2 regions of the Streptomyces sp. M41 genome follow, and region 2 is predicted to be linked to the other one. Evidence: riboswitches for the same ligand, from Rfam matches in the RefSeq annotation. Region 2 holds a riboswitch; the other holds the start of a gene.

Region 1 (14,186 bases), on a different contig from region 2:
CCGACGCGTGAACTTGCGATGCAGGTCGCTGACGCGCTTCAGCCGTACGGTGACCAGCTCGGCCTGAAGATGAAGGTCGTCTGCGGCGGCACGTCCATGGGGAACCAGATCTACGCCCTGGAGCGGGGCGTCGACGTGCTGGTGGCCACCCCGGGCCGGCTGCGGGACATCATCAACCGCGGCGCCTGCTCCCTCGAGGATGTCGAGGTCGCCGTTCTCGACGAGGCCGACCAGATGTCCGACCTGGGCTTCCTGCCCGAGGTGACCGAGCTGCTGGACCAGGTTCCGGCGGGCGGTCAGCGGATGCTGTTCTCCGCGACGATGGAGAACGAGATCCAGACCCTCGTCGACCGCTACCTGAACGAGCCGGTCAGCCACGAGGTGGACGCGGCCCAGGGCGCGGTGACGACCATGTCGCACCACATCCTGATCGTGAAGCCCAAGGACAAGGCGCCGGTCACCGCCGCGATCGCCTCCCGCAAGGGCCGCACCATCATCTTCGTCCGCACCCAGCTGGGCGCCGACCGTGTCGCCGAGCAGCTGCGCGACGCGGGTGCGAAGGCCGACGCGCTGCACGGCGGTATGACGCAGGGCGCGCGGACCCGGACGCTGGCCGACTTCAAGGACGGGTACGTCAACGTGCTCGTCGCCACCGACGTCGCCGCCCGCGGTATCCACGTCGACGGCATCGACCTCGTCCTGAACGTGGACCCGGCCGGCGACCACAAGGACTATCTGCACCGGGCGGGCCGTACGGCGCGCGCCGGCCGCACCGGCACGGTCGTTTCCCTGTCCCTGCCGCACCAGCGCCGGCAGATCTTCCGGCTGATGGAGGACGCGGGCGTCGACGCCTCGCGCCACATCATCCAGGGCGGCAACGCCTTCGACCCCGAGGTCGCGGAGATCACCGGCGCCCGTTCGATGACCGAGGTGCAGGCCGAGTCGGCGGGCAATGCCGCGCAGCAGGCCGAGCGTGAGGTGGCCCAGCTGACGAAGCAGCTGGAGCGGGCGCAGCGGCGTGCCGGAGAGCTGCGTGAAGAGGCTGACCGTCTGGTGGCGCGGGTGGCGCGTGAGCGGGGCGAGGACCCCGAGGCCGCGGTGGCCGAGGCGCAGGCGGCGGCGGTGGAGGCCGTCGAGGTGACGGTGCCCGAGCAGCCGGTGGCGCAGGACGTCGAGCGGGGCGAGCGTGCGGAGGCTTCGGCGCCGTACGAGCGTCGTGAGCGTCGGGACGACCGGGGTGACCGGGGCGGATTCAACCGTGACCGTGAGCGTTCCTTCGACCGTGACCGTGGCGGGCGTTCCTTCGAGCGGCGTGACGACCGGGGCGGGTTCAACCGGGACCGCGACCGTGACCGTGGCTTCGAGCGTCGGGACCGGGACGGCGACCGCGGTGGCTTCCGCCGGGACGACCGGGGTGACCGTGGTGGGCGTTCCTTCGACCGCCGCGACGGTGACCGTGGTGGGCGTTCCTTCGAGCGCCGCGACGGCGACCGTGGTGGCTTCCGCCGGGACGACCGGGGTGACCGTGGTGGGCGTTCCTTCGACCGCCGCGACGGTGACCGTGGTGGGCGTTCCTTCGAGCGCCGCGACGGCGACCGCGGTGGCTTCCGCCGCGACGACCGGCCGGCGGGCCGTTCCTTCGACCGGCGCGACGAGCGTGGCGGTCACCGGGGCAGCGACCGCCCGTTCAACCGGGACCGCCGTGACGACCGCCCCGGCTTCCGCTCCGGCGGCCACGAGCGTCCGTACGGCCGTCGTGACGACCACCGCGGCGGCGGCTCCTTCGGACGCCGCGAGGACAAGCCGCGCTGGAAGCGCAACGGCTGAGGCCGCAGCCCCCTGCGCCTGAGGCCGGCGGCTGACGCCGACTGATCCGGAAGGGCCCGCACGACGGATGTCGTGCGGGCCCTTCGGCGTTTTGCTGCCTGGGGCGCCCGAACCGGTCAATCCATAGCACTCCGGTGCAGGAAGGCTCATTCGGCCGCCCTCCGCCACCGCCGACGCGGCCGTGACCCGGATACCCGATCGGCGTCGCGGCCACGTCCGGCTATGCTCGGGGTGGCAACATCGCCTGGGCCCTTAGCTCAATTGGCAGAGCAGTGGACTTTTAATCCATTGGTTGTGGGTTCGAGTCCCACAGGGCCTACGGTTCGCAGGCGGGCAATCTGCCCTCTGGCCTGCTGTGCGGCGCCCGGGTCGGCTTCGGTCGGCCCGGGCGCTGTTCGTGTTGTCGGCGGTCCCACCGCCCTTGTCGAGTACGGCGGACTGCCCCGTGCGGACCCGGGTTGCCGGCGCTGTGCGGGCCCGAGGAAGCGTGAGGGCTCGGAGCAGTCATAGGGAAGGTCGTCGGGGTTCGTGCTCACCGGGGAGGGGCTGCCTCACCCCACCACCCCCAGGATTGCCACACCCTGCCCCACTAAGTCCCCCCTGGCGCATGGCGAGTTTGCGTCAGTTGGTGATCTCTTCTCCGCGAAGTATCAACAGAAATAGGCCCCTTGAGGGAAGCTAGGCGATCATCCGGGATCACATTCCGGTCCGCGGCGGTCGAAGGTGCTCGATACGGCCGCCGACGTCTACGTTCCTTCAGCACCAGGGATCACCATGCCCCCCACCCCCCACCCGGCCCCGATACCGGGCGCCAAGCGCGCCGTTCGTATCGCCGTGGCCGCCGGACTCGTCGCCGCGCTCTGTGCGGCCGGGCCCGTGCCCCTCGCCCTCGCCGCGGACGGCGCACCCGCCGCCGCGGCCGACCCCGGCGTCAAGTCCGCCCACGACAAGCTCGGTTCGGACGACGCCGACCTCCTCGCCGAGGCCAAGGCCCAGCGCGACAAGACCGTCACGATGATGATCGCCACAGCACCCGGGCAGACCGAGAAGGCCGCCGCGGAGCTGGACGCGATCAAGGGCGGCTCGGTCGGCCGTACGTACGACAAGCTCGGCTACGTACGGGCGACCGTGCCGACCGGCAAGGCCGACGCGGCCATCGCCGCCGCCACGCGGCTCTCCTCCGTGCAGGCCATCGACCTGCGGGACGAAATACCCCTGGAGGAGCCGAGCCTCGACGGCGGCGGCAAGTCGGCCGCCTCCGCGGCCACTTACCCCGGCCCCGGGAAGAACACCCCGGCGAAGAACCCGTACAACCCGGCCTTCGAGACCGGCGCGGTCGACTTCGTGAAGAAGAATCCGAAGGCGGACGGCCGAGGCGTGACCATCGGCATCCTGGACTCCGGCGTCGACCTCGCGAGCCCCGCGCTCCAGAAGACGACCACCGGCAAGCGCAAGATCGTCGACTGGGTGACCGCCACCGACCCGATCACCGACGGCGACGGCACCTGGCGGGCGATGACCACCTCGGTGACCGGGCCTGCCTTCACCTACGGCGACAAGAGCTGGAAGGCACCCGAGGGCGCCTACCGGATCAGCACCTTCCGAGAGGCCGTCACCGCCCAGGGCAAGGTCACCGACGGCGACGCCGACGGCGACGTCAACCGCGACGGTGACACCACCGACGACTGGGGCGTGCTCTACGACCCGGCCACCGGCACGGCCACCGTCGACGTGAACGACAACGGCGACTTCACCGACGACACCCCGATGAAGCCGTACAAGGACGGCCACCAGGTCGGCCGCTTCGGCACCGACGACCCGGCCACGGACACCCCCGAGAGCCAGGACTTCGTCGTGGAGGTCCGCAAGGACGTCCCGATGGACCCGCTCGGCGGTGACTGGGTCGGCAAGAAGGCCGACTTCGTCAACATCGGCCTCACCGCCGGAGCGCACGGCAGCCATGTCGCCGGCATCACCGCCGCCCACGGCCTGCTCGGCAGCAAGAACATGAACGGCGCCGCCCCGGGTGCGCAGATCGTCTCCTCGCGCGCCTGTGTGTTCGGTCCCGGCTGCTCCAGCGTCGCCCTGACCGAGGGCATGATCGACCTCGTCGCCGACCACGGCGTCGACATCGTCAACATGTCCATCGGCGGCCTGCCCCCGCTGAACGACGGCAACAGCGCCCGCGCCGAGATGTACACGCGCCTGATCGACACCTACGGCGTCCAGCTGGTGCTGTCGGCCGGCAACTCCGGCCCCGGCGCCAACACCGTCGGTGACCCCGGCCTCGCCGACAAGGTCATATCCGTCGGTGCGGGTGTCTCCAAGGAGACCTTCGCCGCCAACTACGGCACCGGGGTGCGCTCCAAGTACCAGCTGTTCAACTTCTCCTCGCGCGGCCCGCGTGAGGACGGCGGCTTCACCCCGACCGTCGTCGCCCCCGGCTCCGCGGTCAGCACGATCCCGGCCTGGATGCCCGGCGCGCCCATCGCCGAGGCGGGCTGGAAGCTGCCCGCCGGCTACGCGATGTACAACGGCACCTCGATGGCGGCCCCGCAGGCCGCGGGCGCGAGCGCGCTGCTGCTGTCGGCCGCCGGACAGAAGGGCATCGACCTCACGCCCGAGCGGCTGCGCACCGCGCTGACCTCGACGGCCAGGCACATCAAGGGAGTTCAGGCGTACGAGGAGGGTGCCGGGCGCATCGACATCCTCGACGCCTGGAAGGCGATCAGGGCCGGCGCCACCGCCCACGACTACGCCGTCAAGGCCCCCGTCGACACCGCCCTCGACCAGGCGCTGAAGACACCGGGCTTCGGCACCGGCGTCTACGACCGCGAGGGCGGCCTGAAGGCCGGGAAGAAGCGGACGTACGACGTCACCGTCACCCGGACCTCCGGCCGCGCCGGCTCGCTGCCGCACACCCTGCGCCTGGCGAACAACAAGGCCCGCACCTTCTCGATCCTCGGCCCGCGCGTGGTGAAGCTGCCGCTGAACAAGCCGGTGACCGTGAAGATCCAGGCCGCGCCGAGGAGCGCGGGCATCAAGAGCGCGATCCTGGAGGTCGACGACCCCAAAACGGTGGGTGTGGACAAGCAGATCCTCAACACCGTCGTGGTCTCCGTCCCGGTGAAGCACACCTTCAAGTCCTCCGGCTCGGTGCAGCGCAACAGCTTCCGGTCGTACTTCGTGACCGTCCCCGAGGGCGCGAAGTCGCTCCAGGTCACACTGGGCGGCCTGAAGGAGGGCAGCCGGACGGTGTTCAGCGCCATCAGCCCGTACGGCGTCCCGGTCACGGACAGCGACCCGGACACGACGGACATCGCCTCCTACGAGGACCCGCTGCCGGGTGTCTGGGAGATCGAGGTCGACGCGCGCCGTACGTCGGCGCCGCTGGACAACCCGTACAAGCTGAACGCCACCGTGTACGGCGCGTCCTTCGACCCGGCGTCCGTGACCGTCCCCGAGGCAGAGGTCGGCACGCCGGTCGACGCCTCCTGGACGGTGACCAACAAGCTGGCGGCCGTCGACGGCACCCTGAAGGGCGGTGCCCTCGGCTCGTCGAAGACCGCGCGGCCGACCATCAAGAACGGTGAGACGCACACCAGCACCGTCGAGGTGCCCGAGGGCACCAGGTCGCTGGACGTCGCCATCGGCGGTGTCGCCGACGCGGGCGCCGACCTCGACCTGACGGTGTACGACGCCCAGGGCAAGGCCGTCGCCCAGTCGGCGGACGGCGACTCGGACGAGTCGGTCTCGGTCGCGAACCCGGCCGCCGGCACGTACACCGTCGAGGTGGCCGGCTTCGAGGTGCCGTCCGGTTCGACCGCGTACGACTACCGGGACGTGTTCTTCTCCTCCGCGCTCGGCAAGGTCGCCGTCGACGAGTCGACGCCGGTGAAGCTCGGCACGGGCGCCACCATGAAGGTGTCGGCGCAGGTCACGGTCGCCAAGGCGGTGGGCGAGGGCCGCGAACTCCTCGGTGAGGTGCGGCTGCTGAACACGCGCGGGACGACCGCGGGTGTGGGCGGGGTGACGATCGAGAAGGTCACGCCGTAGCCGTCAGACCAGTGCACAGCAGGTGAGGGGCGGGTGTCCGGTGCCGGACGCCCGCCCCTTCGGCGTACGTCGTCCGGTCGTCCGTCCCTTCGGTCGCCGGGTGCGCAGGATCGCCGTCCGCTCAGCCCGCGTCGAGTGCCGCGAGGTCGCCCAGCGGCAGGGTGTGCTGGGTCTGGAGGACCTTCGCACGCAGATAGCGGACGTTGTCCGGGGTGGCGAAGACCCCGGTGGGGACGCGGTCCCGGACCTCGATGCCGAGGGCGCGCAACTGGTCGGCCTTGTCGGGGTTGTTGGAGAGCAGGTCCAGTTCACCGATGCCGAGCGCGGTCAGCATCTGAGCCGCGGCCGTGTAGTCGCGGTCGTCCTCGGGCAGGCCCAGCGCGGCGTTCGCGGCGTAGGTGTCGAGGCCCTGGTCCTGGAGGGCGTAGGCGTCGAGCTTGTTGTAGAGACCGATGCCCCGGCCCTCCTGGCGGAGGTACAGCAGCACGCCGCCGCGCTCGGCGATGCGCTCGACGGCCTCGCGCAGCTGGGGGCCGCAGTCGCAGCGGGCCGAGCCGAACACATCGCCGGTCAGGCACTCGGAGTGCAGCCGGACCAGCGGGGTGGTGCCGGGGGCCGGGGCGCCGAGGACGACGGCCACATGCTCCTGGCCGTCGGCCAGCCCGTGGAAGGTGACCAGTTCGGCGTCGGCGCGATAGCCGTCGGGGAAGTGCAGCGGGACCCGGACACGGGCGCGCTGGGCGGCGGCGGTGAAGTCGGGCATGCGGGATCTCCGGGTTCCGTCTGTGGCCGACTGCTTCAAATTTGAAGCAGCTCCTCGGATCAGGACCCTACCTCATGCTTTAAATTTGAAGCAACAAGAGTCTCGCGTACGTCATGCGCCCGACGTCCGCCTCATGAACCGGACTTGAACCTCACGCACGGGCGGCCCGGAGCCTCATGAGCCGGACTCGAATCTCATGAGCAGGGCTTGGTGGAGCGCCGCCGCCAGGGCACGTCGTCCCCGCCGGCCTGTCCGCCGTCCCCCTGGAACCCCTTGCCGATCGCGGTGAAGATCTCCTCCAGCTGTCCGACTTGTCGTGGGGTCAGCCGGTCGAAGAGCAGGGACCGTACGGTCTCGACGTGGCCCGGTGCCGCCTGCTCCAGGACGCGCATGCCGTCGTCGGTGAGGGCGGCGACGCTGCCGCGCTTGTCCCAGCGGCAGTCCTCCCGCCGGACCAGCCCGTCCTTCTCCAGGCGTGTCACGGCGTAGGTCAGTCTGCTGCGGGTGATCTTCAGTCCCTCGGCCAGCTCGGTCATGCGCAGCCGGCGCTCCGGGGCGTCGGACAGGGTGGCGAGGATGGAGTAATACAGATGGGGCATGCCGGCTTCCTGCTGGAGCTGCCGGTCCAGCGCGTCCTCCATGAGCGCGGCGGCGGCGATGTACGCGCGCCAGGCGCGCTGCTCCTCGGGGGTGAGCCAGCGAGTCGTCATGCCACCAGGGTAGGTTTGTTTCAAACTTGAACCAAGCCTGACACTTGAAACAGCCCGAGACCGCCGAGCGGAGAGCGCGCCGATGCCGTACCCCTACGTCCTGCTGTCCGCCGCCGTCTCCCTGGACGGCTACCTCGACGACACCACCCCCGAGCGGCTGCTGCTGTCCAGCCCCGCCGACTTCGACCGGGTCGACGAGGTGCGGGCGTCGGTCGACGCCATCCTCATCGGCGCCGGCACCATCCGGGCGGACAATCCGCGGCTGCTGGTGAACTCGGCCGGGCGGCGGGCGGCACGGGTGGCGGCGGGCAGGCCGGAGTACCCACTGAAGGTCACGGTCAGCGCCTCGGGCGAGTTGGATCCGACGGCCAACTTCTGGCACACCGGCGGCGAGAAGATCGTCTATACGACGGAGACGGGAGCCGAGCGGCTGCGTCGGGCGCCGGTCGCGGCCGACGTGGTCGCGCTGGGCCCGGAGCTGGACTGGCGGGGCCTGCTGGCACACCTGCGCGAGGTCCGCGGCGTCGAGCGGCTGATGGTGGAGGGCGGCGGCACGATCCACACCCAGCTGCTCCAGCAGGGGCTGGCCGACGAGGTGCAGCTGGTGCTGGCGCCGCTGTTCGTGGGGGACCCGAAGGCGCCGCGGCTGTTCGGGCCGGGCGGGTACCAGGGCGGGCGGCTGCGGCTGATCGAGACGCGACGCATCGAGGACGTCGTACTGATGCGCTACGAGCCGACGGCACCCGGCACCGGCGCGCTGCCCGGCGCCGCCGACCGGCACTGGCTGGCACTGGCCTGTGACCTGGCCGCGCAGTGCCCGCCGTCGGGGACGGCCTTCAGTGTCGGGGCGGTGGTGGTGGCGGCCGACGGGACCGAGCTGGCGCGCGGGCACTCCAGGGAGGGCGGCGATCTGGTGGTGCACGCGGAGGAGGCGGCGCTCGCGAAGATCGACGCCGGGGATCCGCGGATGGCCGCCGCGACGGTGTACACCAGCCTGGAGCCGTGCACGCGCCGGGCGTCGCGGCCGTTGCCGTGTGCGCAGCTGATCCTCCGGGCGGGGGTGCGCCGGGTGGTGACCGCCTGGCGGGAGCCGGACACGTTCGTGGCCGGTGCCGACGGCAGCGGGATGCTGGCGGGACACGGCGTGGACGTCGTCGTCCTGCCGGAGTACGAGGAGCGGGCCAAGGCGCCGAACAAGCATCTGCTCACCTGAAAAATCGCAGGTGGCGGCCGGGGCGCGGAAAGGCGTGTGCTTTGGGCCCCGCGGATGGCGTACTATGGATTCACCGACGCGGGGTGGAGCAGCTCGGTAGCTCGCTGGGCTCATAACCCAGAGGTCGCAGGTTCAAATCCTGTCCCCGCTACTGAAGGCTCAGGGCCGGAACTCTTGGAGTTCCGGCCCTGAGTATTTCTGGCGCCAAGTGTGTGGGTCCAGATGTGGCGCTGAGTGCGTGGCGCTGAGTCTTCCCGCCCTGAGTCTTCCCGCCCTGGGTGTTCCCGCCCTGCGTGTTCCGGCGCTGAGTGCCGACCGGCCCGGCACGCCGCCGATCTCGTCCGGTCGGCCCCCACCGCTCGCCCACGGCCCCCGCTTCGGCAACCCTGGTGAGGTGGAGGAACGCCGGATCTCGTACGCACGCCGGGTGGTCCGATCGCTCCCCGCCCTGCTGATCGCGGCCGGAGCCGTGTACGACCACCTCACCCCGACGCCCTACACCGGCGCCCCGTTCTTCACCGCCGCGCCCCTGGGTGCCGCCCCGCTCTACTCGCTGCGCGGCACGGTGCTCACGGGCCTCGTGGCCATCGCGGCCCTGGCCGTGCTGCGGGTCCCGCACGGCGGGCTGCCGCTGGCGGAAGTGATCACCGAACTGGCGACCGTGATCACCGTCTCCGTCCTCGCCGTCCTCATCAACCTGCTCGTGCGCCGCAGCGACGCCCGCCTCGCCTCCGCCCGCGCGATCGCCGAGGCAGCCCAGCGCGCCGTGCTGCCCGAACCACCCGAGCGGATCGGCGGGTATCAGATCGCGGCGCGGTACGAGGCGGCACAGGAGGGCGCCTCCATCGGCGGTGACCTGTACGCCGTGCAGGACAGCCCGCACGGCATCCGGCTCGTCGTGGGCGATGTGCGCGGCAAGGGCATGGGGGCCGTCGGCGTCGTCGCCGTCGTCATCGGGACCTTCCGGGAGGCGGCCGAGCAGGAGACCACGCTGGAGGCGGTCGCCCAGCGTCTGGAGCGGGCGCTGACGCGTGAACGCGCGCGACGGGAAGCGGTGGACGCCCGGGAGGGGTTCACCACCGCCGTCCTCGCCGAACTGCCGCACGGCGAGGCGCTCGTACGGATCGTCAACCGCGGGCATCCGTCGCCGCTGCTGCTGTACGCCGACGGCACCGTGCGCTCCCTGTTCGCCCCCGAGCCCGCGCTGCCCCTCGGCATGGCCGAGCTCGGCGCCTGGCCCGACCGGGCCCAGGAAGCCGAGTTCCCGAGCAGGGCCACGCTGCTGCTGTACACCGACGGCCTGTCCGAGGCGCGCGACGAGAATGGGCGGTTCTACGACCCCGAGGTGCGGCTCGCGGGGCGGGCCAACGCCCACCGCGAGCCGGCCGCCCTGCTCGGCGCCCTCGCGGCGGAGGTGCGCCGGCACTCCGGGGGCGGGATGGCGGACGACATGGCGCTGCTCGCCGTACGCCGCCCCTGACCACCGTCACCACCAGTGACCGGATGAGAGCCCTCCGCATAACAACTGACGCACTGTCAGCAGTCATGCGACTGCTGAGCCTTGGCCAACTCGCCCGATTTGGACTGCTCGTGACCTGTTAGTCCCCGCGAAAATCGTTAACGATCAACCGGAACAGCTTGGAATCCGCACCCCGCGTCTATTAACGTTCGATAACGCAGCGCGGTCGTCCCAGCCGTCACAAGAGGCGGCTCCGTGCGCACGCGCCGAATCCTGTACCCAGTACGGGAACCGGGGAACCACCACCCTGGGGTGAATCGCGCTGAAACCACCGTGGACCCACGGCCGGTATACGCGCGTAGGAGACCTTCCTGCTCCGAACCCGTCAGCTAACCCGGTAGGCGAGAAGGAAGGAAAGGAGTACGCCCACGTGGCGTCCAACAGGCCTGCTACGCAAGCCCCGTTCATACCGGGTCAGCGCAGCACCGACACCTTCGGCTACGACCGCGACCGCACCACCGACGGCCCGTTCGAGGAGTGGAATCCCACCGCGGACACCGTTCGTCCCGTGCGCGGCCGGCATCGCGTGGCCAAGCAGCGCGGTGGGGGACTCGCCCGCAGCTCCACGGTTCTCGGCGTCGGTGTCATAGCCGCCGTCGGCGCGGGCGGCATGGCCACCGCGCAGACCGGCAAGCCGCCGGTTGCCATCACCATGCCGGACCTGCCGCTCATCGACGACGACGAGGCCGCCCCGGCGGACACCGGTACGGCGCTGAGCACCATGGGCGCCACGACCGAGGAGGCCACCGAGGGCACCGGCGACGCCGGTGAGGCCCTGCGGGCCCGGATCATCGCCCAGGTCGAGCAGCAGCAGGACCAGATCGACAGCAAGGCCGCCGCCGAAGCGCTCGCCGCCGCCGAGAAGGAAGCCGCCGCTGCCGCCGCCAAGGCGGAGAAGGAAGCCAAGGCCAAGGCCGCCGCCGCGAAGGCCGAGGCCGAGGAGGAGGCCCGCAAGAAGGCCGAGGCCGAGCGCCTCGCCGAGCTGGCCAAGCAGTACGCACTGCCGACCTCCTCGTACACCCTCACCTCGACCTTCGGACAGGCCGGCGCTTACTGGTCCTCCGGCTACCACACGGGCCTGGACTTCGCCGCGCCCTCCGGCACCCTGATCAAGGCTGTGCACACCGGCACCATCACCTTCGCCGGCTGGGACGGCTCCTACGGCTACAAGACGGTCCTCACCCTCGAGGACGGCACCGAGATCTGGTACGCCCACCAGTCCTCGATCAGCGCCAGCGTCGGCCAGAAGGTCAACACCGGTGACGTCATCGGCCGCGTCGGCGCCACCGGCAACGTGACCGGCGCCCACCTCCACCTCGAGGTGCACCCCGACGGCAGCGGCAGCGGCATCGACCCCCTGGCGTGGCTGCGCGGCAAGGGCCTCACGCCCTGACCCACGGCGGCCCCTGCGGCCACCGCCCCACGGCTGTTTCCCGGCGGCCCTGACGACGACCCCCCGACGTCAGGGCCGCCGGCCCTTTCCGTGCGCGCATTCTTCACACACGCTCATCGACGCCACCGCGGAATAGGCCCCGCACTCAGGGAAGTTGACGACGAGCATGACTTCTCTGCGCAAGCTCGGCTCCTCCGACCTCGAGGTCTTCCCGCTCTGCCTCGGCGGCAACGTCTTCGGCTGGACGGCCGACCAAGCCGAGTCCTTCGCCGTCCTCGACGCCTACACGGCGGCGGGCGGCAACTTCATCGACACGGCCGACTCGTACTCGGCGTGGGTCGAGGGCAACGCGGGCGGCGAGTCCGAGACCGTCATCGGCAGCTGGCTGAAGGCGCGCGGCAACCGGGACGACGTCGTGATCGCCACGAAGGTCAGCCAGCACCCCGACTACCAGGGCCTGAACGCCGCCACCGTCAAAGCCGCCGCCGACGCCTCCCTGCGCCGCCTCGGCACCGATCACATCGACCTCTACTACACCCACTTCGACAAGCCCGACGTACCGGTCGAGGAGATCATCGGCGCGCTCGACGAGCTGGTGAAGGCGGGCAAGATCCGGCACATCGCCGCCTCCAACATCTCCGCCGGGCGGCTGAAGGCGTCCCTGGACTTCTCCGACGCGGAGGGCCTCGCCCGGTACGTCGCCCTCCAGCCCCACTACAACCTGGTCTCCCGCCACACCTACGAAGGCGAACTCCAGGACCTCGCCGAGCGTGCGGGCCTCGGGGTGGTGCCGTACTACTCCCTGGCGTCCGGCTTCCTCACGGGCAAGTACCGCGCCGGTACGACGGTGGAGGGCCCGCGCGCCGGGGGCGCCGCCAAGCACCTTCGGACCGAGCGGGGACGCCGGGTGCTCGACACCCTGGACGAGATCGCCCGCGCCCACGAGGCTCCGGTGGCCACCACGGCGCTGGCCTGGCTCGCCGCCCAGCCCACGATCACGGCCCCCATCGCCTCCGCCCGGACGGTGGAACAACTGCCGGCACTGGTGGGAGTGGGAGAGCTGCGGCTCACCGAGGAGGAACTGGCGAGGCTGACGGCGGCTTCCGCCTGAGGCGAGCGCCTTCGCGGTCAGGTCCGGTACGGGTTGTACGCGGGGTAGGGCGCCGCGGGCCCGTACACCGGGCCATGGGGCCGGCCGGCCGGCGCTGCCTGTCCGACGTGCCCGGTATGGCTGACGTGCCCGGCATGGCCGTACGGCGGCCAAGGGGTCGGCACGGGCGCCCCATAGCCGTACGCCCCGTACCCCCCGTACCCGTGCCCCGGCGGCCATGCCCGCGTCACGGCGACCGCGTGCTCCAGCGCCGGTCGGGCGAACTCCCGGCGGTGCCACAGCTCGTGCAGCAGCTCCCGTTCCCGGAGGAGGAAGTCGGCGTCGGCCCGCCCGCGGCGCCCCCGGTGCCGCAGGAACGCCAGCGACGTGGCGTACGCCTCGTACTGCGCCACCGCACGGGCCGCCGCCCGGCCGCCGCGCCGGTGCGCATACTGCCGGGCCACCCGCCGCGCCCGCATCGAGCCCAGCGCGAACGGCTCGCCGGGGGCCAGCCACCCGGCGACGACATAGGCGGGCAGCTCCTCCCGCACGGTCCTCAGTTCCCGCTGCCGGGTCCAGATCACCAGCCAGGTCAGCAGCCCGAACGCGGGCACCATGAAGGCCGCGTACACGGCGAAGAACCCGTACTCGCCGAAGGCCGACGAGCCGTTCCACATGGCGTGCATGCCCATGGCGAGCAGCAGCCCGAGGAGGGGGAGCAGGACGCGGCGCACCTGCCGGCGCTCACCCGACAGCGCGGCGATGCCGAAGCCGATGCCGGTGAGGACCGTGAACAGGGGGTGCGCGAAGGGCGACATGATGACGCGGACGAAGAAGGTCGCGGCCGTGACGGAGGCGATGCCGCTGTCGCCGGTGAGCTGGTCGGTACCGAAGGCGGTGCCCAGGTAGAGGATGTTCTCGGTGAAGGCGAAACCGGTGGCGGTGACGCCGGCTATCACCACACCGTCGACGATCCCGGTGAAGTCCCGTCGTCGGAAGAGGAACACGAGCAGGATCGCGGCGGCCTTGGCCGTCTCCTCCACGACGGGCGCTATGACGGTCGCGCCGAGGGTGTCCGCATGCGACGGATCGGCCGTCGCGGTCGCTATCCACCGGGTCGCGAAGCTGTTCGCGACGATCGCTATCAACGCCGCCGCGCAGGCGCCCCAGGCGAAGGAGAACACCAGATTGCGCCAGGGCCCCGGCTCGACCCGGTCCAGCCAGCGGAAGGACGCGACGAGCAGCGGCACGGGCAGCACGGCGAGTCCGAGCCCGACCAGGAACCCCTCGGTGCCGGTCTGCTCGCGGACCAGGGCGAGGATGACCAGCCCGGAGAGCGTGAGCAGCGTGCTGAGCGCGCCGTAGCGCACCCACCGCCTCTGCCACCAGTGCGCGTGCCGCAGCGTGCCGCCGGTGGGACCGGTGGGGTGCGTCGGGTACGGGGGACGGGTGGCCACGGCATCGACCCTAACGAGACAGGGGCGCCGCCCGCAGCAGCGCGAAGGGGCACGGGCGCCGGCGGGGGACTGTCGGTGCTGCTCCTACCGCTGTACGCGCCGGAAGAGCAGGTCGTTCACCACATGACCCTTGTCCAGTCCCTGTCCCTCGAAACGGG
Region 2 (14,186 bases):
GCCTGGCTCGTGACCGGATACGAGGCCGCCCACGCCGCCCTGAACGACGACCGTCTCGGCAAGCACCACGATCGGGGCAACGACCGCTGGCGGGCCCGCGCCTCGATCATGCCCGAACCGCAGCACTCCCAGCTCCAGGTCCACCTCCTCCACCAGGACCCGCCGAAGCACACCCGGATGCGACGCCTGGTGACGGACGCCTTCACACCCCGCCGGGTGGAGCAACTGCGACCGCGGTTGCAGGAGTTGGCCGACGCCGCCGTCGACGCCCTCCCGGCGAGCGGGCCGGCCGACCTCGTCACCGGCTTCGCCGCCCAGTTCCCCTTCCAAGTACTCGCCGAAGTCATCGGGCTGCCGGTGGAGTTGGCCGTGCGCTTCGACCGTGACTGGGGCAAGGTCGTCCAGCCCGTGGGGCCCACGGATCCGGAGCGGCCACGCTACGAGGCACGGTTGCACGGGCTCCAGAGCTACATCGCCGAGGTCGTCGCCCACAAGCGGGAGCAAGGGGCCGACGACCTGCTGGGGAGGCTCGTCGTGGCCCGGGACGAAGGCGAGCTGTCCCAGGAGGAGCTGGACTCGATGATCTTCCAGCTGCTGGTCGCGGGCCAGGAGCCGGTCACCAACCAGATCACCACGGCTCTGATCGCCCTGCTCCGCCACCCCGGCCAGCTCGCCCGCCTGCGCGACGACCTCGCCCTGCTGCCCCGAGCGGTCGAGGAACTCCTGCGCTACGACAGCGCCTTCGAGCTGACCACCTGGCGCTTCTTCGACCGGGACAGCGACCTGCACGGCAGAGAGATCCCGGCCGGGGACTCCGTCATCGTGTCCCTGTGCGCGGCCAACCGGGACAGGGACCGCTTCGAAAACCCCGACCGACTCGACCTGGACCGCTCGCCCAACCCCCACCTGGCCTTCGGGCACGGCATCCACTTCTGCCCCGGCGCCGCCCTCGCTCGCGCCGAACTCCAGGTCGCTCTAGGCACATTGCTCGCGCGGCTGCCCGGGCTGCACCTCGCGATCAGGGACGAGGACATCGAGTGGATCCCGTCCGTCCTGGGCCGAGGCGCGAACCAACTGCCCGTCGGCTACGACCGCCGACTGTGAGACCGGCGGACGCCTGACCTGGGCCTCCATCCCGAGACGGGCGGACGTCTGACCCGGGCCTCCACCCCGAGACCGGTGGACGCCTGACCCGGGCCTCCACCCCGGGACGGGCCCACGCCTGATCCAGCCTCCACTCGCTCACACCCACCCGCCCATGCCCACGCCCCGGCCCCCCACCCATCCGAACCCCCCACGCCCGACCGGCGCCATGGCGCCATGCCCGCACGCCCCCTGGAGGTACGACATGCTGCTGACGACCGAGCCCGACACCCTCCCGACGGACACCGGCGTGCAGATCCTGAACCTGCTTCTGCCGCACCACCGCACCACCGACCCGACCCGCGCCACGGCCGAGTCCTTCCCACACCAACTGCGCCGGATCACCGACTACGTCCGTCAGGGCGCCCCCGTCGTCCTCACCCTCCCCGGCTTCCCCTGCAAGTCACCCAACCCGGCCAAGACCCTCGGGCACCTCCCCGACATGGGCGAACGCCTCTCCCTCGCCTTCCTCGACACCCTGTGCACGCAGATCGAGCGGATTCACCCGCCCGGCGCCCGGGTCGTCATCTGCTCCGACGGCCATGTCTTCGGCGACCTGATCCACGTCCCCGACGCACACATAGACGCCTACGCGGACGAACTCCGCACGGACATCGCGCAGTTGAACCTGAGCAACCTCTCCGTCTTCGACCTGCGCGACGTCCTCGGCGACCTCCCGCGGGACATGAAACGCGTCTACGTCCAGGACGACTACGCCCCCACCCTGGACGCCCTGCGCGCCGAGGTCCGTGCCGACGCCACCACCCTCGCCCTGTACCGCGGCATCACCCGCTTCCTGGTCGAGGACACCGCCGACCACACCGGCACCCGCTCCGCCCTCCAACGCGAGTGCCGCAGACGGGCGTACGGCGTCATCCGGCGCAGCCGCGCCTGGGGCGCGCTGATCGCCGAGCATCACCCCCGTGCCGTACGCCTGTCGATCCACCCCCAGCCGACCGGCGCCCCCAAGTTCGGCATCCGCCTCCTCGACGCACCCGACGCCTGGACCACCCCCTGGCACTCGGCCGCCCTGCGCGAGCCGGACGGCAGCTGGTCCCTCATGCCCAGGGCCCGGGCGCAGCGGCTCGGCCGGCTGGTGCACCACGACGGCCGGCCGAGCCACTTCGAGCGCTCGGGCTAGGGGGCGGGCGCACGGCAGAGACATGGCGTTGTCAGTGGGCCGTGTTATCCAGGGGGTGATCCAGAGATCCAAGATCCGGAGGTGCCCGATGCTGATCGACACGACCGCTCCGCTGGCCCGCGCCGCCGTGGAGGCGATCCGGACCGGCGACGTGGCCGCGTTGCAGGACCTGCTCACCGCGCACCCGGCGCTGGCCACGGCCCGGCTCGGCAACATGCGCACGACCCGCACCCTGCTGCATGTCGTCACCGACTGGCCCGGACATCTGCCCGACGGCCCCAGGACCGTGGCCGCGCTGGTCGCCGCCGGCGCGGACGTGGACGCGCGATTCACCGGCCCGCACCGCGAGACCCCGCTGCACTGGGCCGCCAGCTGCGACGACGTGCCCGTCCTGGACGCGCTGCTCAATCTGGGCGCGGACATCGAGGCCGAGGGCGCGGTCGTCGGAGGGGGCACGCCGCTGGCGGACGCGGTGGCCTTCGGGCAGTGGGACTGCGCTCGGCGACTGGTCGAGCGCGGTGCGCGCACCACCCTGTGGCAGGCCGCGGCACTCGGTGACGCCGACCGGGTCGCCGCCTGCTTCACCTCCGGGTCCGCCCCGCCCACCGCGGAGCAGATCACCGCCGCGCTGTGGTGCGCCTGTCACGGCGGACAGCAGCAGACCGCCGACTACCTGCTGCGACGCGGTGGTGACATCAACTGGATCGGTCACGACCGGCTGACCGCACTCGACGCCGCCGATCGCTCCGGCCACCCGGCCCTGGTCGCCTGGCTGCGTGACCAGGGGGCGAGGTCCGCGGCCGAGTTGGGCTGACAGAGGCGGACGATCGCCGGCCGCGCTTTCGGCCGACATGCGCCCGCCGAGCGCCGGGTGAAGACTGGGACACGGCGGGGCCGGTGTGCCCTGCCGACATCGATACGAGGTGCGAACGGATCCGCGCACCACGCCCCCGCTGCCCGCCCGGACGTCAAGCGCCGTCATCCGTCCGCGGTTCACCGTCTTCACACAGAGGGGCCCCGGCCATGGGCGGCATCAACGGAACGGCAATCGACGGTCTGCGCGAGGCGCTGAGGGGGCCGGTCATCACGGCGCAGGACCCGGGCTACGACGAAGCCCGCAGCATCTACAACGCCATGATCGACCGACGCCCCGCGGCCATCGCGCGGTGCGTGGACGTGGCGGACGTCCGGGCCGTGCTGTCCTTCGCACGCGACACCGGAGTGGAGCTGGCGGTGCGCGGAGGAGGCCACAGCGGACCCGGGCTGTGCATGGTCGACGACGCGCTCGTCCTGGACCTGTCGGCGATGCGCGGGGTGCGCGTGGACCCCGGCGCGATGACCGCGCAGGTGGCCGGCGGCGCACAGCTCGGCGACCTGGACCACGCGGCGCACACCTTCGGCCTGGGCGTTCCGGCCGGCATCATCTCGATGACCGGCGTGGGCGGTCTCACCCTCGGCGGCGGCCACGGCTACCTCACCCGCGCATACGGCCTGACCATCGACAGCCTGCAGTCCGCCGACGTCGTCCTCGCCGACGGTACGTTCGTCACCGCCTCCGAGGAGGAGCACCCCGACCTGTTCTGGGCGCTGCGCGGCGGCGGCGGGAACTTCGGCGTCGTCACGTCCTTCACCTTCCGCATGCACCCCGTGGACACCGTCGGGGTGGCGGTGACGGTGTGGCCGGTCGACCGCACCCCCGAAGTGCTGCGCTGGTACCGGGACTTCATGCCTGCCGCGCCGAAGGACGTGTACGGCTTCTTCACCGTGTTCACCATCCCGCCCGGACCGCCGTTCCCCGAGCCGCTGCACGGGCAGAAGATGTGCGGCATCGTCTGGTGCTACACCGGTGACCTCGCGGGCGACCGCCTGGAACAGGTGCTGGCCCCGGTGAACGACCCCGCGCCGTCCGCCTTCCACTTCACCACGCCCATGCCCTACCCCGCCCTCCAGGGCATGTTCGACGAGCTCATCCCGAAGGGCTACCAGTGGTACTGGCGTGGCGACTTCTTCGACACGATCTCCGACGCGGCGATCGAAGTCCACCACAAGTACGGCGAGAACCTCCCCACCCCGCTGTCCCTGATGCACCTCTACCCCGTGGACGCCGCCGCCCATGAGGTCGGCGCCGACGACACGGCCTGGGCGTACCGGGACGCCGTCTGGTCCGGAGTGATCGCGGGCGTGGACCCGGATCCCGCCAACGCGGAGCTGATCCGGCAGTGGAGCGTCGACTACTGGAGCGATCTGCATCCGCACTCCATGGGCGGCTCCTACGTCAACTTCCTCGGCGAGGCGGAGAGCACGGACCGCGTGCGGACGACCTACGGCCGGCTCTACGACCGGCTGTCCGCGACCAAGCGCACCTACGACCCGTACAACTTCTTCCACCACAACCAGAACATCCCGCCGGCCACCGGCTGACCAGGAGCGCCGCCGCCGGCTCGGTGATCGACTGGAGGGCCGTACGGCGGCGGCGTACGGTCGAATGGTGGCGGGACCGCACCGAATCCCCGCCCACGGCGCGATGGCATGAGCAATCCCGAGCCGACACCCGAAGCACGGGCCACCACCCCGCAGGAGACGGAGCGGAGCGATGGTCGTGGCAGAGGCATGGCGCTGTTCGTCATAGCGTCCTGCCAGCTGATGGTGGTCCTCGACATCACCATCGTGAACATCGCCCTTCCGGACATCCAGCGCGCGCTCGGGTTCTCCACGACGAGCCTGTCCTGGGTGGTCAACGCCTACACGCTGACCTTCGGCGGGCTGCTGCTGCTCGGCGGCAGAATGGGCGACATCCTGGGCAGACGCCGGGTGTTCATCTTCGGCGTACTGCTGTTCGTGCTCGCCTCGCTGCTCGGCGGACTGTCCCAGAACGAGTGGCAGCTCCTCGCCGCTCGCGCCCTCCAGGGCGTCGGCGGCGCCATCGCCTCGCCGACCTCCCTCGCCCTGATCAGCACGACGTTCCCCGAAGGGCCCGAGCGCAACCGGGCGTTCGGCGTCTTCGCCGCGGTGTCGGCGGGCGGCGGCGCGATCGGGCTGCTGGCGGGCGGCATGCTCGTGGAGTGGCTCAACTGGCGCTGGGTGCTGTTCGTCAACGTGCCCATCGGGCTGCTGATCGTGCTCGCCACGCCGCGCTGGATCCGGGAGTCCGAGCGCCACCCCGGACACTTCGACGTGGCCGGTGCGCTGACCTCCACCATCGGCATGGTGCTGCTGGTCTACGGGTTCATCCGGGCGGCGCAGGACGGCTGGCGGGACGCGCTGACGCTGGCCGCGTTCGGGGCGGCCGTCGTCTTCCTGCTGGCGTTCGTCCTTGTCGAGCAGCGTTCCCGGCAGCCCATCACACCCCTGCACATGTTCGCGGACCGCAACCGCGCGGGCACGTACGGCATGATGCTCAGCCTCGCCGCCGCGATCTTCGGCATGTTCTTCTTCCTCACGCTCTTCGTGCAGAACGTGCTGGACTTCAGCCCGCTGGAGGCCGGGCTCGCCTTCCTGCCGGTGAGCGCCGTCATCGCGGTCGGCGCCGGACTGGCGTCCCAGTTCCTGCCCAGGTACGGGCCCAAACCGTTCATGGTGGTGGGGGCGATCCTGGCCGCCGCGGGTCTCGCCTGGCTGACCCTGACCGACGTGCACTCGACCTACGCCGGCAGTGTCCTGGGCCCGATGCTCGTCTTCAGCCTCGGCATGGGCATGGAGTTCGTGTCCCTGACCCTGATGGCGCTGTCGAACGTGGCCGTGCACGAGACGGGCGCCGCCTCCGGGCTGCTCAACGCCACCCAGCAGGTCGGCGGTTCCCTCGGGCTGTCCATCCTGGTCACGATGTTCGGTACGGCCAGCAACAACGAGGCCGACAAACAGATCCCCGCCTTCCTGTCCCAGGCGACCCCCCTGGAGCGGCTGCGCTTCGAACGCACCGGGCAGTTGCCCGCGCAGTACGCCGACGAGATCCTCACCGCGGGAGTCTCCGCCGCCTTCATCGTGGCCGCGATCTTCACCGCGATCGCCGCGGTGATCGCCCTGTTCGTGATCCAGGTCCGCCCCTCCGACCTGGAACGCCTTCAGGGCGGCGGAGTGCCGACGTCCTGAGACACCGCGGACCCGGACCACGGGTGAACTCGCCCCGTGCACAAGGTGCTTGTCGTGTCGAAGATGTGCGGAACGCGACGCGGGATGTGACGACCTTCACCCCGATGTGGCAGCAAGTGATGAATTCGTTACGCAAGGAACCCGTAAAGGACGGTAACGCAGTCAAGACGCGACCGTGGAGGTACCAATGCGACCGTTCACCCTCAACTACGCCGTTCCCCGGGGACTTTGCAACGCGGTGACGCCGTATCACTTCGACCCGGCCCGACAGCTGAACGTACTGGCCAACGGCCGACCCGCGGTCAGCGACCCGGACCTCCTGCTCGCGGTCGGCACGACGACGTCCACCGCGGGATCCGCGACCCACTTCGACGACTGACGAACGACCCCGAATGACCGTACTGATCCTCACGTCCGAGGAGGACGTGACCGCCGACATGGTGGTGGCCGACCTGCAAGGGACGGGCACGCCCGTGCTGCGGCTGGACCCCGCCGACCTGCCGGGAAAGGCCGTGCTGTCCGTGGACTACGCCCACGGGGACTTCGACGGACACCTCTCGGTCAACGGACATGTGCTCAGCATGGGAGGACTGCGCTCCATATGGGTGCGCAGACCCGGCGAACCCGCCGCGCACGCCCCGCACCCCTCGCCATGGCTGACCGCCGAGACCCGGCAGGCGCTGTACGGGATGCTCCACTCCGCCTCCGCGCGGTGGATGAACCATCCGCGCAACGCCGAACAGGCGCGGCTGAAGCCCTGGCAGCTGAGGGTCGCCCACCTCAGCGGGTTCGCCGTGCCGCCGACCGTCTTCACCACGGCACCCCGGCTGGCACGGGAGTTCGCCGAGGAACACCGGGAAGTGGTGATCAAGTCCGCCTCGGGACCCCCGCCCGGTGACGGACTGGCCCTGCCCACCACCCTCATCGGCCCCGACGCTGACTTCACCGCCGTCGCGGCCGGCCCTGCGCTGCTCCAGCGGTATGTGCACAAACGGGCCGACATCCGGCTGACCTGCGTCGGCACCCGGCTGTTCACCGCCCGCAAGACCGCCGAACCCGGCCAGGTCGACGGACGCTACGGCGAGACCGGGCACACCTGGGAGGCGGCCCACACCCCCGAACGCATCGCCAAGTCGGTGCACGAGTACGTCAAACTCGCCGGACTGGCATACGCCGCCTTCGACTTCGCCGAGGACGAGGACGGCATCTGGTGGTTCCTGGAGTGCAACCAGGGCGGCCAGTTCGGCTTCATCGAGCTGGAGACCGAGCAGCCGATCGCGGAGGCGGTCGCCCTGTGGCTCGCCCGGCGCGCGCCGGAGGGCGGAGCCTCCGACGGCCGCCGCTGAGCCGGCCGGTGCGGTCGAGCCGGACGCCATGACGAGCAAGCCCGTCGCGTGGACTACGTTGTGAAGCACTGGAACCGACATGTGTTCGAAGTACCTCCTCGGGGGCGGACGCAGGCAACAGTGCAACGGGAGGCACGGGATGACCACGCGGCGGACCATCGCGCCGGAAGACCTCGACACGCTGGACCTGGCCGATGCACGGCTGCACGCCGAGCACGATCTGTCCGCCGTATGGCGCCACTTGAGGGAGCATCAGCCGGTCCACCGCAACCCGGCCACCGACACCGCCCCCGGATTCTGGGTGGTGACCCGGCACGCCGACGTCACCGCCGTCTACCGGGACAGCGCACGCTTCACCTCCGAGGGCGGCAATTTCCTGGAGACCCTCCTCGCCGGCGGCGACTCCGCGGCCGGCCGGATGCTCCCCACCACCGACGGCGCCAAGCACACCGGGCTGCGCCGGGTGCTGATGTCCGCGTTCTCGCCCCGGGCGCTGGAGCCGATCGTGGCGAGCGTGCGGCGCACGGTCGACCGGCTGCTGCGCGACGCGCTGGACAAGGGCACGTGCGACTTCGCCGCCGACGTGGCAGCCGGTGTCCCGCTCGCCGCCATCTGCGATCTGCTGGGCGTACCCGACGGCGACCGGGCCCATGTACTGAGCCTGACCTCCTCGGCACTCGGCTCGCACGACGCCGACAGTACGCCGCTGGACGCGTGGATCGCCAAGAACGAGATCCTGCTCTACTTCGCGGGACTCGCCCGCGACCGGCGTGACAGCCCCCACGCGGACGTCATCGCGCTGCTCGCGGGCAGCGAGGTGGGCGGGCTGCCGCTCGACGACGACGAGATCATGCTCAACTGCTACAGCCTGATCCTCGGCGGCGACGAGACCGCCCGCCTGTCCATGGTGGGCGCCGCCCTCGCCCTGCTGGAACACCCCGGGCAATGGCAGGCCCTCAAGCGGGGCGACGCCGCGATCGACACCGCCGTCGAGGAGATCCTGCGCTGGACGACCCCCGCCCTGCACGCCGGCCGCACCGCGACGACCGACACCGAGATCGCCGGCCGGCCGATCGCTGCCGGGGACCTCGTCACCGTCTGGAACGCCTCCGCCAACCGCGACGAACGGATCTTCGACGCGCCTGGTGAGCTGCGCCTGGACCGCACCCCCAACAAACACGTCACCTTCGCCTACGGCCCCCACTTCTGCCTCGGCGCCTACCTGGCCAGAGCGGAGATCGGCGCCGTACTGGCCGGGTTGCGGGACCTGGTGGCCCAGATGGAGCAGACCGGCCCCGCCAAGCCCGTCTACTCCAACTTCCTCAGCGGCCTCGGCACCCTGCCGCTCGCGCTGAAGGCCGCCTGAACGCCCGATCTTCCTCGGCCCGCCCGGCTCAGGCGGATCAGACCGGTCGTACGATGCTGTGGATCGCCGACTCACCGGCGTAGTGGATCGACTCCTCACGGATGACCGATCCGGGGCCGGGGGCGTGGATCATCATGCCGTCACCGGAGTAGATGCCGACGTGGGCCGAGTGGAAGAGGACCAGGTCACCGGGCTCGGCGGCGGTGACGGCGATGCCTCGTCCCGCGGTCGCCTGCTCCTGCGGGCTGCGGGGGAGTGTGATCCCCGCCGACCTCCAGGCGGCCCTGGTCAGACCGGCAGCGTCGTACGCGTCCGGCCCGGTGGTGCCCCAGACACAGGGCTTGCCCAGTTGGGCTCGGGCGAAGTCGAGGGCTCGGGTCGCTCGGGTGTCCTCGGGAGCGGGTGTCAGGGCCGGTGCGGGTGCGGGGTCTGACGCTGGGGTGGAGGCCCAGGATTCGGGTGCGGGGGCGACGGCCCCGTCGCCGGGGGCGTCGCCCGGGTTCTGTGCCGTGCTCCATGTACCGGTGTCCGGGGCCTGTGGGGTGGTCCACGTGTCGTCGGCGACCGGTGCGGATGTGGTGGTGTCCCATGTGCCGGTGGGGAGGGCTGGTGTGGTGTCCCATGTGCCGGTGGGCAGGGCTGGTGTGGTGTCCCATGTGCCGGTGGGCAGGGCTGGTGTCGCCCCCCATGTGTCCTCGGGCGGGGCCGGCGTGGTGCCCCATGTGTCCTCGGGCAGGGATGGGGCGACGGCCCGTGTGTCCATGGGCAGCGCCGGGACGGAGTCCCAGGTGTCCGTCGTCGATATCGGTGCCGTCAGCGGATCCAGCTCCGCCGGTGCTGTGACCTGCTGCGTCGTGTACGCGGACAGCAGGGCGCGGGCACGCTCGATCTTGCGCTGGTTCTGTTCCTTGGACGCCTTCAGTGTGGACTGCTGGCTCTCGGCCGCCGGGGCGGGCAGGGCCGGCGCGGCGATGGGGCCCGCCGTCAACTCCGCGATCGGCGCCGCGGGCAGCTCCAGGGCAGGGCGGCCGGGCGAGGGCAGTGCGAGGTCGGTGAGGTCCGGCGCCGTGCGCTCGGCCGGGCGGGCCGACCGGGTCCCCCTCGGACGGTCCGGCGTCCTGTCGCCCGTCAGGGCCGCCGCGACCGTGGGACCCAACTTCGCGCGGGCGGCCTCGAACCACTGCCGGGCGACGCTGTCGACCGCGGGAGCGCCGCGCCCGCTCTCGGCGTCCCGAGCCGAGGCGCCCGGCCTGTGTCCGGCGTCGGCCGGCCGGTCGGCGCGCGCCCGAGGTCCCTTCGCCGCCGCGCGCGTGGCGTTGTAGGTGCCCGTGTCGGACTCGGCCTGGTCGTACAGGGAGCTGACCCGTCGGCTCACCTCCTCGCGACTCGGTGCCTCGTCGCCGGGGGAAGCCGCGGCGTTGGCCGTCTGACCGAGCAGGGCCACAGAGGTGAGGGCCGCCGATGCGAGTGCGGAATTGCGCTTGCCGGGCAGGCTCAAAGCCCCCGGACGCGCGGTGCGTTCCGGCGCCATGGGCGACGTACTCCTTCCGTGCTCCGCCTACCGGGTCAGCTGACGGGTTCGGGCGGCGGTTTCCGGAAGGTGTGCCCTACGGCCCTGCCCCGAAGGGGAGTTGGGCCGATTCACCACAAGCTCGGTTGGGTCCCCGGCTCCAGCGGCCCATCTGGACGCACCGGACTCGGCGGAGGGCGCACGTCCCGGCGGGGTTCGCCGGAGATCTTCGTGCGGCCTGAGCCGTAACCTAACGAACTTGTGTGCCTCACGTGAAGATTGACGTGTGAAATGTCCGATACGTTTTTGTGACCTTCGACGCCGGCGGTGCGTGGACCACCGGTTTCGCTGCGCGCTGCTTCGGTTCCGCCACGGATCGTAGTGATCGCCGCGGATCGTAGTGATCGAGGGCCGCTCCGCTCGATCGGGCGGTAGGTGATGCCGTGCGGGCCGGTTTCGCGCCCTCGAAGGGTCTTGCTCCGCCGACGGAAACCAGTCACACTGGATACCGAACGAATGGTCGGTTGGGAAGCGGGATTCGATGACGACTGCACACTCCGCCGAGGCGCCCCCCGAGGAGCCGCTCCAGCAGCACTTCGACGCGACGATCTCGCGCGACCAGCGCATCGAGCCGCGCGACTGGATGCCCGAGGGCTACCGCAGGACGCTGATCAGGCAGATCGCTCAGCACGCCCACTCGGAGATCATCGGCATGCAACCCGAGGGTGAGTGGATCACCAAGGCGCCGTCCCTGCGCCGCAAGGCGATCCTGTTCGCCAAGGTCCAGGACGAGGCAGGCCACGGCCTCTATCTGTACTCGGCGGCGGAGACCCTGGGCACCGACCGCGCGGAGCTGACGAACCGCCTCGTCGAGGGCCGCCAGAAGTACTCGTCGATCTTCAACTACCCGACGCTGAGCTTCGCCGACGTCGGCGTGATCGGCTGGTTCGTGGACGGCGCCGCGATCTGCAACCAGGTGCCGCTGTGCCGCAGCTCCTACGGGCCGTACGCGCGCGCGATGGTGCGGATCTGCAAGGAGGAGTCCTTCCACCAGCGACAGGGCTACGAACTGCTGATGACGATGATGCGCGGCACCGACGCCCAGCGCGAGATGGTGCAGGACGCCGTGAACCGCTGGTGGTGGCCCTCGCTGATGATGTTCGGCCCGCCCGACGACGCCTCGCCCAACTCCGCGCAGTCGATGGCCTGGAAGATCAAGCGGCACAGCAACGACGAACTGCGTCAGCGCTTCGTCGACATGACCGTCCCGCAGGCCGAGAAGCTCGGCGTCACCCTGCCCGACCCCGAACTGCGCTGGAACGCCGAGCGTGGCCACCACGACTTCGGCACCCCCGACTGGGACGAGCTGATGCGGGTCATCAAGGGCGACGGCCCGTGCAACGCCCAGCGGATGGACCGGCGCAGAAGCGCCCACGAAGAAGGCGCCTGGGTGCGGGAGGCGGCCACCGCCCACGCGGCCAAGCAGGCCGCCCGCGCGACGAAGGGAGCGGTGGCATGACCTCCGAGAAGCCGTCCGAGAAGCCGTCCGAGAAGCGGGACTGGCCGCTGTACGAGGTGTTCGTACGCGGCAAGCGCGGACTCAACCACGTCCATGTGGGCTCGCTGCACGCCGCCGACGACCGGATGGCGCTCACCCACGCGCGCGACGTGTACACCCGGCGCAACGAGGGCGTCTCGATCTGGGTGGTGCGCTCCGAACACATCTCCGCCTCGACCCGCGACGAGAAGGACCCGTTCTTCGCGCCGAGCGCCGACAAGGTGTACCGCCACCCGACCTTCTACGACATCCCCGACGACGTCCCGCACATCTGAAGGAGAGGGCATGAGTGACGACCACGTCTATCTGACCCTCGCCGAGGGACACGAGGACGACACCCGCTGGGCCTACGGCACCGGCTTCGAGGACCCGCTGCACGGCGTCGACACCACCGTCCCCGACGGCATCGACTCCGGTGAACTCGCCTCCCTCTGCGTGGCGTTGGCCGACGACGCGCTGGTCTCGGCACAGCGCCTGGGCGAGTGGGTCACCCGCGCCCCCGAGCTGGAGGAGGAGGTGGCGCTGGCCAACATCGGCCTCGACCTCCTCGGCCAGGCCCGGCTGCTCTACTCACGCGCGGGCCAGGTCGACGGCACCGGCCGCGACGAGGACGCCTACGCCTACTTCCGCGACGTCGGCGACTTCCGCAATGTACGCCTGGCCGAACTGCCCAACGGGGACTTCGCGTTCTCGATCGTGCGGCTGCTGGTGCTGTCCAGCTGGCGCCTCGCGCACTTCGAGCGACTGGCGGCACACCAGGACCCCGTGCTCGCGGCGATCGCCGCGAAGGGCGTCAAGGAGCTGAGCTACCACCGGCAGTACGCCGCCGAGTGGACGGTCCGCCTGGGCGACGGCACGGACGAGTCGCACCGCCGGACGCGCAAGGCACTGGAGCAGGTCGCCCCGTACGTCGGCGAGTTGTTCACCGCCCACGACGTACGGGACGAGGTCGTCGCGGTGCTCAAGCAGGTCACCGAGGCGGCCGGGCTGCCCATGCCCGTCTACCGGCCGCTGCCCGGCACCGGACGCCAGGGCGAGCACACCGAGCATCTGGCGCCCCTGCTGGCCGAGTTGCAGGGCGTGGCCCGCGCCCACCCGGAGGCGACATGGTGACCGTGACCACCCTGTCCGACACCCGGCGAGCCCGGCACATCGCCGCACAGGTACCGGACCCCGAGCTGCCCATGCTGACCCTGGCCGACCTGGGCGTCCTGCGGGACGTCGAGACCACCGCGGACGGCACGGTCGTCGCCAGCCTCACCCCGACCTACTCGGGCTGCCCCGCCATGGCCGAGATGCGCGCGGACGTCGCGGCGCGGCTGCGTGCCGCCGGGTACGCGCGCGTGGAGATCCGCACGGTCCTCGACCCGCCGTGGACCAGCGACTGGATCACCGCCGACGGCCGCCGCAAGCTCGCCGAGCACGGCATCGCCCCGCCCGGCCCCGCGCCCCGCGGCGACGGCCCGGTCCCGCTGGTGCTGTCTCCGACCCGGCACGCGGTGTCCTGCCCGCGCTGCGGCTCCGCGGACACCGAGGAGACCTCCCGCTTCGCCGCCACCTCCTGCAAGGCGCTGTGGCGCTGCCGCGCCTGCCGTGAGCCGTTCGAGTACGTCAAGGAGATCTGAATGGAAGGCCTCAGGGAAGCACAGACGGCCGCCGCGGCCCGCCCGCGCACCCGCCGCCGTCCGGCCTTCCACACCCTGAGCATCGCGGCCGTGACGCCGCTGTGCGCGGACGCGGTCGCCGTGAGCTTCGACATCCCGGCGGAGCTGGCCGAGGAGTTCGCGTTCGAGCCCGGCCAGTCGCTGACCCTGCGGCGCGAGATCGACGGGCGGGACGAGCGCCGGTCGTACTCGATCTGCTCGCCCGCCGGGTCGAGCCCGCGCATCGGTGTGCGGGTCGTGCCCGGCGGAGTCTTCTCGTCGTGGCTCGTCAGCGAGGTGCGTCCCGGCGACATGGTCGAGGTGATGGGCCCGACCGGCGGCTTCACCCCCGACCTCGGCACCCCCGGCCACCATGTGCTGATCGCCGCG

The links. Region 2 has a riboswitch for cyclic di-AMP ahead of ACHBTE_RS10600 (NlpC/P60 family protein). Riboswitches for the same ligand answer to the same signal wherever they lie in the genome.
Region 1: it holds a riboswitch for cyclic di-AMP, as region 2 does, so the genes downstream of both, ACHBTE_RS32360 (M23 family metallopeptidase) here and ACHBTE_RS10600 (NlpC/P60 family protein) in region 2, are expected to answer to the same signal.

The regions. Positions count from the first base shown of each region.
Region 1 covers NZ_JBIMKE010000039.1:15,753-29,938, reverse strand. Annotated here, with positions in the region: gene ACHBTE_RS32400 (DEAD/DEAH box helicase) at 1-1,827, shown strand, start outside; tRNA gene ACHBTE_RS32395 (tRNA-Lys) at 2,074-2,146, shown strand; gene ACHBTE_RS32390 (S8 family serine peptidase) at 2,602-5,883, shown strand; gene ribA (GTP cyclohydrolase II) at 6,005-6,646, opposite strand; gene ACHBTE_RS32380 (MarR family winged helix-turn-helix transcriptional regulator) at 6,841-7,356, opposite strand; gene ACHBTE_RS32375 (dihydrofolate reductase family protein) at 7,439-8,569, shown strand; tRNA gene ACHBTE_RS32370 (tRNA-Met) at 8,647-8,720, shown strand; gene ACHBTE_RS32365 (PP2C family protein-serine/threonine phosphatase) at 8,964-10,049, shown strand; cyclic di-AMP (ydaO/yuaA leader) riboswitch at 10,283-10,447, shown strand; gene ACHBTE_RS32360 (M23 family metallopeptidase) at 10,459-11,481, shown strand; gene ACHBTE_RS32355 (aldo/keto reductase) at 11,648-12,592, shown strand; gene ACHBTE_RS32350 (PrsW family intramembrane metalloprotease) at 12,610-14,028, opposite strand; gene trmB (tRNA (guanosine(46)-N7)-methyltransferase TrmB) at 14,113-14,186, opposite strand, start outside.
Region 2 covers NZ_JBIMKE010000006.1:95,613-109,798, reverse strand. Annotated here, with positions in the region: gene ACHBTE_RS10640 (cytochrome P450) at 1-1,104, shown strand, start outside; gene ACHBTE_RS10635 (L-tyrosine/L-tryptophan isonitrile synthase family protein) at 1,349-2,284, shown strand; gene ACHBTE_RS10630 (ankyrin repeat domain-containing protein) at 2,373-3,098, shown strand; gene ACHBTE_RS10625 (FAD-binding oxidoreductase) at 3,308-4,705, shown strand; gene ACHBTE_RS10620 (MFS transporter) at 4,895-6,373, shown strand; gene tgmA (putative ATP-grasp-modified RiPP) at 6,561-6,752, shown strand; gene ACHBTE_RS10610 (MvdC/MvdD family ATP grasp protein) at 6,766-7,719, shown strand; gene ACHBTE_RS10605 (cytochrome P450) at 7,859-9,085, shown strand; gene ACHBTE_RS10600 (NlpC/P60 family protein) at 9,123-10,616, opposite strand; cyclic di-AMP (ydaO/yuaA leader) riboswitch at 10,625-10,798, opposite strand; gene paaA (1,2-phenylacetyl-CoA epoxidase subunit PaaA) at 11,137-12,114, shown strand; gene paaB (1,2-phenylacetyl-CoA epoxidase subunit PaaB) at 12,111-12,428, shown strand; gene paaC (1,2-phenylacetyl-CoA epoxidase subunit PaaC) at 12,439-13,266, shown strand; gene paaD (1,2-phenylacetyl-CoA epoxidase subunit PaaD) at 13,260-13,778, shown strand; gene paaE (1,2-phenylacetyl-CoA epoxidase subunit PaaE) at 13,779-14,186, shown strand, end outside.